DNA from 3 places in the Cohnella sp. LGH genome. Region 3 is predicted to be linked to each of the others. Evidence: predicted binding sites of a transcription regulator. Region 3 holds the regulator's gene; each other region holds the start of a gene.
What was found. Region 3 encodes LexA, which represses DNA repair genes until DNA is damaged. Its sites were predicted from a motif close to CGAACATATGTTCG; they were not measured.

Region 1 (3,243 bases), 910 kb from region 3:
AACACAAACGCCCAGTATCTGTCGCGAGGTTTGGCAGAGCTGGGCATTGATGTTTATTACCAGACCGTAGTAGGCGACAATAAACGGCGGTTGATAGAAGCAATCGGCATTGCGCGCGGAAGAGCGGACCTGCTCGTGTTCACGGGCGGTTTGGGGCCGACTCAGGACGACTTGACCAGGGACGCGCTTGCCGAATATTTGGGCAGAGGAATCGAGCTGCACGAACCGACGATGGACAAGATTATGAAAATGTTCGCGGCCAGGGGAGGCGCCTTTATCGAAAGCAACCGGCGCCAGGCGCTGCTGGTCGAAGGGGCCACGCCTCTGCGCAATGATACGGGCTTGGCGGTCGGCAACGCCCTTAACGCGGACGGAACGTTTTATTTGCTGCTGCCGGGCCCGCCGCGGGAGATGAAGCCGATGTTCGACAACGACGGCTCTGCGTGGCTGCGCGAGCAATTAGGACCGGCGTATTCGCTGCATTCCGTTATGTTGAAATTTGCGGGAATCGGCGAGTCGATGCTGGAGGATCTGCTGCTTGATCTGATTGAGGCGCAGCAGGACCCTACGATCGCTCCTTACGCCAAGGAAGGAGAGGTCGCGGTTCGCGTGTCGACGAAAGCGGCGAGCATCGAGGAGGCTGCGCTTAAGCTGGAGCCGACTCTTGTGAAGATCCGTGATCGCACGGAGGCCTATTTGTTCGCTGAGGAGGACGTGCCGATCGAAGCGGCCGTGGTGAGGCTGCTGACGGCGCAGCAGAGGACGCTGGCGCTTGCGGAAAGCTGCACCGGCGGTATGGTGTCGGAGCTGGTCACGACGGTTCCAGGAAGCGCTGTGGTGTACCGAGGGGGCATCGTTTCGTACAGCAACGAGGTAAAAATGAGGCAGCTCGGCGTATCTCGGGAACTGCTGGAGGGAGATGGCGCTCCCGGAGCGATTAGCGCCGAAACGGCTTTGGCGATGGCGGAAGGCGCGCGGTCGGCCCTCGATACGGACTTTGCGCTGTCGGTTACCGGCAATGCGGGGCCGGCTGCCGCAGAGGATAAGCCGGTTGGTCTTGTTTACGTCGGCTTGGCCGAGCGCGGGCGCGAAACCCGGGTGGAGAAGCTGCAGCTGTCCGGCGATCGGGAGGGCATTCGACTTCGGGCGACGAAACGTGCTCTATATATGCTGTGGCAGTCTTTGTCGGGACAACGGCGAGATTAAGTTGCTTGGCGGCTGAGTGGCTGAGTTGGGAATGCAGGCGGGTAAGGGGGGGCGTTAATTACGCCTCTTTTGGCCATTATCCCTCTCGGTCAGGATGACCGTGTGTGGGGCGCGGTAGTCGTATTTTAGGCGTCTTATGGCCATTATCCCGTTCGGTCAGGATGGCTGTGTTATGGGGCGTGGTAGACGTGTTTTAGGCGTCTTATGGTCAATATCCCGTTCAGTCAGGATGGCTGTGTGTATGGGGCGTGGTAGACGTGTTATAGGCGCCTTATGGTCATTATCCCGTTCGGTCAGGATGACCGTGGTCGAGGCAGGTTGTCGATTTGCAGCCTCTTTCGTCAATATCCCGTTCGTTCAGAAAGGGTATATGTGTTCCGTTGCTTAGTTTCAGGCGAGGGTGTCAGTCCAAGCTTGTTACTTTTGCCGGCGGGCAGAAGAGAGAGGTACGGAGAATGGTATCCTTATCTGAGCCGCGGGGATAATGGCCATAAGCTGATGAAGACGGGATACTTGCGCGAGCTGCCGGAGCTACCTGACCTACCGGAACGGCGGGAAAAATTGTGACAGATTTTTGTCGAGGGTTGTCAATCTTCGGACCGGTATGTTAAAGTTTACTAGAAAGTTGCGGAAGAACCGTAGCGAAGATTACTTTGCTGCGGTTCTTTTTTGCAAATTTATCGAACAAATGTTCTTAAAAAGCTTGGCAAACGAATAGAAAAGCGGTATGATAAAACTATCAAAAGAGATAAGGATGTGGGTGTGTTGTCGGATCGTCGCGCCGCATTAGACATGGCTTTGCGTCAAATCGAGAAGCAATTCGGTAAAGGTTCTGTTATGAAATTGGGAGAAAGTGCTCAGCGTGCGGTAGAGTCAGTATCCAGCGGTGTGCTGGCGCTCGATATCGCACTCGGCATCGGCGGTTATCCGCGCGGGCGGATTATAGAAGTGTACGGTCCGGAATCATCGGGTAAAACGACGGTGACGCTGCACGCCATTGCGGAAGTTCAGCGTGCGGGCGGCACGGCGGCATTCATCGACGCCGAGCATGCGCTCGATCCTACGTACGCGAGAAATTTGGGCGTCAACATCGACGAGTTGCTGCTGTCTCAGCCGGATACGGGGGAGCAAGCGCTGGAAATCGCGGAAGCTCTCGTACGCAGCGGCGCGGTTGACATTATCGTTGTGGACTCGGTAGCTGCACTCGTTCCGAAAGCGGAAATTGAAGGAGACATGGGCGATTCGTTCGTCGGTTTGCAGGCGCGTTTGATGTCTCAGGCAATGCGGAAGCTGTCCGGGGCCATCAGCAAGTCGAAGTGTCTGGCAATCTTCATTAACCAGTTGCGCGAGAAGGTTGGCGTTATGTTCGGGAATCCGGAGGTTACTCCGGGCGGACGGGCGCTGAAGTTCTATGCGAGCGTACGTCTTGACGTGCGTCGCGTAGAGGCAATCAAGCAAGGCAACGACGTAGTGGGCAACCGGACAAAGATCAAGGTCGTGAAAAACAAGGTGGCTCCTCCGTTTAAGCAGGCGGAAGTGGACATCATGTACGGCGAAGGGATCTCCAAGGTCGGCAGCATCGTCGACATCGGGACCGAGCAGGAAATCATTCAGAAGAGCGGCGCTTGGTTCTCCTATAATAGCGAACGTTTGGGTCAGGGCCGCGAGAATGCGAAGCAGTATTTGAAGGATAATGTGGAAATTTCCGACAAAATCGAAAAGCAGATTCGTGATCTGTTGCTTAGTCCGGCGGCTGTGGTCAACCAATCCGCAACTTCGTTCTCCGCCGACGAAGACGAAGATGATGAGGAATTTGCGGAAGAGCAGTAAGATGAGAAAGCGGGTTAATCGAATATAACCGAGGGCGGCACATTGGATGCCGCCCTTTGCGTTTGGAGGGAGGGGCAACCGATGGATAAGGACAAGCACATAGAACTGCCAATTGCAGGAGCGGTCGTGACGGGTGTAGAGGCGCACCCGAAGAAACCTCATATGTACCGTGTAACGCTTAAGCTCGATTTTGGCACGGAACCGGGA
Region 2 (3,243 bases), 190 kb from region 3:
GAGGCTCAAACGAATGAAGCAAGCTTACGACGAGATCGACATTCCCGATGAGTTGTCAATAGCCGTTGTCAAAGGAATAGAGAGAGGAAAACAGCAGCGGGTTCAACCGAATGCGAGACGGCGCAGCCGGCGGTGGATCGGACGGGTAAGCGCCAGCGCGGCAGCTTTGCTCATCGTTTTTACAATCGGCATCAATACGGTTCCGACGTTCGCGAATAGCTTGCAAGAGGTTCCCGGACTGGGCACACTGGTGAAAATTCTACAGTTCAGCAAAGGGAGCGCAGGGGGAGGAACGATCCAGGACGCGACGGACGTTAACTTTATAACGGTGAAGGAGCAGGGGAACAAGGAAAGCATCATTTTGAACTTCGCGCAGAACGGCGAGGCGCAGCAGGTGGCCAGCTCCTTCCACGTCTCGTTCTCGGAGTATCCTCATACGATGACTTTTACGGTCGGCGGCGCCAGGAAATTTTCCGCAGTTAAAGATTTCGCCGCGTTAAAGAAGAGCAAACGGATCGAGGACGCATACGAGCTCATTACTTTGGACGATTCGATGGTTCGGTTTAACGTAACGTTCAAAGAAGCGGTAACTTACGAAGTCCATGAGTACAAGGAGCCCGCACAGGTGGTCATTACAATCGCTTCGGATCCGGAGCGCAATATAGATCGACCTCCGGTATATTCCGTGCGTACGGCATCCTTCCCTTTCGGAGAGTCTGTTGGGATCGCGGAAGAAATGCTGTTCGGCGTTGAGAACATGCGTGTTCTTAAAGATAAAAAAGGCTTATACTTCGTCGAGGCGGGGATTTACGACACGGAAGCCGAAGCGAAGGCGCAGATGAACGAGATTAAGACAAAGCTCGGATACATGGATCCGCTATTCGTCGAAAAGAGAGAAGACCGGAGCATACCGGAATCCATTCAGGCACCTGCCCAATAGACGGCGTCTTTGTGAGTGTGGAATGTTTATTAAAAGAAAAAAACGTGCTGTCAGCCCAAGGATCGTCATCCAAGGCCGGCAACACGTTTTATTTTGCAGCTCTAAAAAACTTCGATTTCAGACAGGCCTTTGTAGAGCGCCATTAAGCGTCGGGATCGGCCGAAGAAGTTTCCACTAGATTGGCTGCAGCAGCTTGTTGCCGCTTACGACTAGACCTACCTCATATTTCAGCAATTGATCCAGCAGATATTTTCCTGCTACGTTCTCCCTAGGACCAAATTAGTCGATTGGAAGGATAGAAGAGGGTTTCGTCATATAGTAACATAGGATGCGAGAACGTTTGTTTGGCAGGTTGCCCAATTCTTCTCATGTTGACCGCAACATAATCGGCTTCGCTGACCGCTTCAACTGCCATTTTGAAACGAGGAGAGACTCGACATATGAAACAAATAAAACTTGCCCAAACGTTGCCGCTCATCATGACGGCAGACGAACTGGAGACAATGCAGCGTCAACTGCCTATAACCGATCCGGCGTCTCAAGCGGAGGAGCAGTTGCAAACGCTGATCCGAAACGGTCTGTTGCTGCAGATCGATTGGTCCGGCGAAGAGGAGCAGCACCAGATCAGCCGGTTTTTGCAAACGCGTGCAGCCGCACTCGCCAAAGGGGATATCACGCTGCAATTGGAAGAACAACGGGCATATGCCGCCGCAGAGAACGAAGATTTGGAACGCGGCGATCATGTTCCCTATTTGCTCCGTTTTTTCGACAAGCGGCTTAAAAAGCACGGCTACACGATCAGCCTGCTGGATTGCGGCAACGATGCTTACTATGTGGTGTTGACGACGGTCGAGCAAGCCAAGCCGCTTCGGAAAACCGCATGCGAGTTCGGACCGTTCCTTTCCTTGCAAGCTAAAAAGACGAAAGCGCTCTTCACGATCTACTGTCCGAGTTGCAGAAACATGAGCGTATGGGAACTGCCGATCAACGCCCCGTTTCCAGCTGACGAGCAGTGCGAGGAATGCGGGACGATATTTTCCGACGCAGACGGCAACTTACTCGTTTCCTATGAGAAAGATTTGTGCTAGTGTATTGCACCCCGAATCATTCGAATGTCTTCAGACGCGCGCAAGCTTCAGCAGCCAACTGGAAGTATGGTCCAGAGTACGTGTATTTCGCGCGCTGTTGATGACGGCAATGTTTAGGTAGATCCGGACCCCGTCTCCGGTCCGGTTGTTGTTCGGTTGCAAATCGCCGGCACCGCCGCGAACGGTAAACGTTCCGGTTGAGGGCAATGCCTCCACCTTGAAAATAAATGCATCGTTAGACAGTAGGAAATTCAGGCTTTTCAACACGAGCTTTTTTCGGTTAGGCACGTCAATGACCGGGTTTTTATTTTCCCGAAAAAATAGCTCTCATTTAATAAAAGTGATGGTATAGTAGTAATATCCGTCTATATGGAATCGATACCAGACGGATCGTGGACAACTTTTCCTAGAGACAAATCACGATGTTGGAGGTACTTATGACCCAGATTATGTTTAATGGAACGATTAGTCGCGACACGCTGGAAAGCTACCTTTCGCGAGCGGTTACGGCCGCGGATCTGGTCAACAGCACGACGTTGAATGACGATTTGAGAATGATAGGCCGCATCGGCGCCAAGTTTCTCGGCCGCGCCTCGGGCGTGTGGCTGCTGGAACCGGATGACGACGCTCATTTCCGAAACTCGCGGACGCTTGCGGAACGCGTGCATGAGGTCGACCCGGACATTATGTTGCAGACTTGCATTTTTGAAGCCGTTTACAGCGGCGTGGAAAACATTGAAATACCGGCTTTGGTTTTCGAGGCGTTTCAATTGCCGGTGGAACGGCGTAAGTTCCGTTATGCGGACATGCTGTTTGATTCGAAGCCGCAGGGGTTCGTATGGGATGAGGACGGCGGCATTCCGAACTTGAATAAGCTGGAGACGCAGCTATGGTTCTACTACAGGGCGGTTCGTTATATCGATGCCGGGTATGAAGCGATCCATATGGGACAAGTTCATTTATATACTGCTGAAGACAACGGGTTTAAGAAAACGGCCGCTTTGTTCCGGAAGATCAGGGATTACGCCAGAAACCATGCCAGACGAGGCATCGTGCTGCTTGATGCGCATACGCACGGGGTGAATATTAACGGCACGCTTTTGTTCGATTTTCATTCGATGCCTTATTCGCGGATGCCGATCTTGGATCGGACAGGAGAGAAGCTCGCACTGGTGCAAGAGGGATTCAGCGAGGGCGGCGTAACGCCAAGCGGCT
Region 3 (3,243 bases):
TACGGACGACGCCCTGAACCTCTAGTTGTGTCGGAACTTCCTCCATCAGCTTGCGGTTCCCTCTGCGTCATCTTGCGGTTTCTTCCGACTGCATATCTATCGTTAATGCTTGATCTGGGGCTGATCGACGACCTCGATCCGATCCAGTTCTTGGCGGAAGTTGCTTTTGAATACCGACAAATATTGTTTGCGCAGACGGTCCCGTTCCGCGACCTCTTGCTCGCTTAAGCCTTCGCTCTTGCTCTTCCGGGATAATTCATTAATACGGTTAATCAACTGTTCCATCTCCATCGGTGTCTCACTCCCCTTTTCGCATCTTCTCTACTTTGCCACTTTCGCCGAGGGCTTGTCAAGAATCAATGCCTTGTCTGGACAAGCTTTGCTTAACCATCAAAAAAAAGACCGGCATAATGATTCGCCGATCTTTCTTGTATCCTCTATATCATCAAGTCAAGGCAATATATTCGCAGGAAAGATCAGCTCTTGTCCGCTCTGCAAAGCAGGAGAGGAAAGCCTGTTGCGCTCCATTAGAACATGGACTGCTTGGCGCGTATCGAGCGCAGGGTCCTTATAGGTACGGGCCAGCTCCCACAACGTATCTCCGCTGTCAACGGAAATTACGATTTCATCGTTCGAGGCAGGCGCCAACTCTCCGGTAGAAGCGAACGAGCGCATCAGCGTAAAGCCGCTGAATAGAAGCAGGAACGCCACGAGCACAAACAGCCCTCTGGCCGCTCTCCAATTCAAAGAGCCTTCCTTATTCTTCACATCGCGATTATATGTCATCTGAGCCGTGTTGTGTGCCTTCGTTGCAGAAATTGCTCCAGTAGAAACCCATGTATGAACCATTCCGCTCACCCCAAACATTTGTTCTGATCACATCGTAACACGAACACATGTTCATGTCAACGATTTCAGGAACGTTCGTTCTCTAGAACGAGTGTTTGTGCGAACTCGGGTTCTGTGCTATAATTTGTCATCATGAGCTATTTTAATAGGGAGGTTTTGGCGTGACCAAGATGTCCAGCCGACAAAATTCCATACTTGAATTTATTAAAACCGAAGTGCGTGAGAAGGGCTATCCTCCTTCCGTCCGCGAGATCGGCGAAGCGGTAGGACTCGCTTCCAGCTCTACCGTGCACGGTCACCTCGATCGCCTGGAGAAGAAAGGTCTGATTCGGCGCGATCCGACCAAACCCCGCGCGATCGAAATTCTTGGCGACGAAGACGATCAGATGCACAGACTTTCGGCTTCCGTTCGCACAGTCCCGCTTGTAGGCAAAGTAACGGCGGGAGTGCCCATTACGGCCACCGAGAACATCGAGGAGTATTACCCGCTTCCAATCTCCATGGTAGGAGAACAGCCGGTATTCATGCTGTCCGTCCAGGGCGAGAGTATGATCGAAGCGGGCATTCATAACGGAGATTACGTGATCGTGCGCCAGCAGCCGACCGCCGTGAACGGCGACATCGTCGTAGCGATGACGGAAGACAACGAAGCAACGGTCAAGACGTTCTACAAGGAACGCGACCACATTCGCCTGCAGCCGGAGAACGCCAGCATGGAGCCGCTTCGCCTCTCCAACGTCAGCATTCTTGGCAAGGTTATCGGCCTGATCCGCTCGCTTCACTAATACTTGGTGATGATTGGCGATCTCGAAGTGTTCGCATAGTACGAGAACAACTATACTTACGCATACGAAAGAACCTCACCCTCCATTTAAGCGGCGATTGAGGTTCTTTTTTTATGCGGGCTGTCCTCGACAGATGCAGCCCAAGAGCCTGAATCCTCGGCTATTTGATTTGATTCCACATATCGTCAAACTAAGTCGTTTGATGTAAAATGATGTGAACATGAAAATATAGCAAATCCCCCATCCGATGGGGAAGTCATCAGGTGATATTGTTGGATAAGATATTAAAAGGCTTGGCCATCGCTACATTTTTGACTGCTGTTATTGCCGGGTTTATTCAGGCAAACCAAACTGACAGCTATGTATCAGAATTCAGATGGGGCATTGCAGTTGCTTGGTGGATCAGCGGAGCTGTTTCCGGCATCGTCTTTTTTGCAATTGGCCTAATTCTGGAATACCAAAGCGAGATATTGCATCGCCTAAGAAACCTCGAGCACGAGGCGAACAAAAATGCCGGTCCTGCCCCTCGACTTGGAAATTCCAAAGCCAGCCTAGATAAACTGTCGGGCTTTAAGCTTTGATATGCAAATCCCCGCCTGGCCACTGGCAGTGCGGGATTTCTTAAATAGAATAGCCCGGGGGTCTAGGCCCCCGGGTTATTCATTATGGGCTTGTTAATCTCGCTGTTGGCAAAAATAAAAAATAAGGGGCGTTTCGGGGGCGACGATAGAATAACCGTCTTAAACCCCTTCCTGCCCCCAAACCTTAAATCTCCTAAACCCCTGATATTACAACAATCTTCCCAATTAATAATGCGTCAAATACTGATCCCGTTCCCATTGGTGAACCTGCGTCCGGTACATATCCCACTCGATTTCCTTCAGCTCGTAGAAGTGGCTGAGGGCGTGGTCGCCAAGCGCTTCGCAGATGATGTCGTCCCGCAACAGCTCGGACAGAGCTTCTTTTAGGTCGATTGGCAAGCTCGGGATACCTTCTTCGATCCGCTCCTCGTCGCTCATCACATAGATGTTGCGATCTACTGGAGGCGGCGTCGGCAGCTTGCTGCTGATTCCGTCAAGACCAGCCTTCAGCAAGGCGGCAAGTGTCAAATAAGGGTTTGCAGCCGGGTCCGGATTACGAACTTCAACCCGCGTGCTGAGGCCGCGGGACGCCGGAATGCGAATCATCGGGCTGCGATTGCTTGCGGACCAAGCGACGTAGCACGGAGCTTCGTAACCTGGAACCAGACGCTTATAGGAGTTGACCGTTGGATTCGTAATCGCCGCAAAGCCGCGCGCATGCTTCAAAATGCCGGTCATAAAATGACGGGCTTCCTCGCTTAAGCCCAGCTTGTCGCTCTGATCGTAGAACGCATTCTCGTTGCCTCTGAACAGCGACAGATGGCAGTGCATTCCCGACCCGTTCACGCCGAACAGCGGCTTGGGCATAAACGTCGCATGCAAGCCGTGCTGGCGCGCGATCGTCTTCACGACGAGCTTAAACGTCTGAATCTGGTCGGCCGCTTTGACGGCGGAAGCGTACTTGAAGTCGATCTCATGCTGCCCGGGAGCCACTTCATGGTGAGACGCTTCGATCTCGAAGCCCATCT

Region 1: the regulator LexA is predicted to act here: its motif matches at 1,888-1,901, upstream of recA (recombinase RecA).
Region 2: the regulator LexA is predicted to act here: its motif matches at 1,274-1,287, upstream of J4772_RS12990 (DUF6630 family protein).

Annotation. Positions count from the first base shown of each region.
Region 1 covers NZ_CP072117.1:3,801,695-3,804,937, reverse strand. The annotation lists gene J4772_RS16250 (competence/damage-inducible protein A) at 1-1,206, shown strand, start outside; gene recA (recombinase RecA) at 1,972-3,036, shown strand; gene J4772_RS16240 (regulatory protein RecX) at 3,118-3,243, shown strand, end outside.
Region 2 covers NZ_CP072117.1:3,076,864-3,080,106, forward strand. The annotation lists gene J4772_RS12985 (DUF4179 domain-containing protein) at 14-940, shown strand; gene J4772_RS12990 (DUF6630 family protein) at 1,381-2,028, shown strand; gene J4772_RS12995 (hypothetical protein) at 2,059-2,235, opposite strand; gene J4772_RS13000 (hypothetical protein) at 2,466-3,243, shown strand, end outside.
Region 3 covers NZ_CP072117.1:2,890,890-2,894,132, reverse strand. The annotation lists gene J4772_RS12150 (DUF896 domain-containing protein) at 103-291, opposite strand; gene J4772_RS12145 (LysM peptidoglycan-binding domain-containing protein) at 451-849, opposite strand; gene lexA (transcriptional repressor LexA) at 1,011-1,634, shown strand; gene J4772_RS12135 (hypothetical protein) at 1,898-2,215, shown strand; gene glnA (type I glutamate--ammonia ligase) at 2,441-3,243, opposite strand, start outside.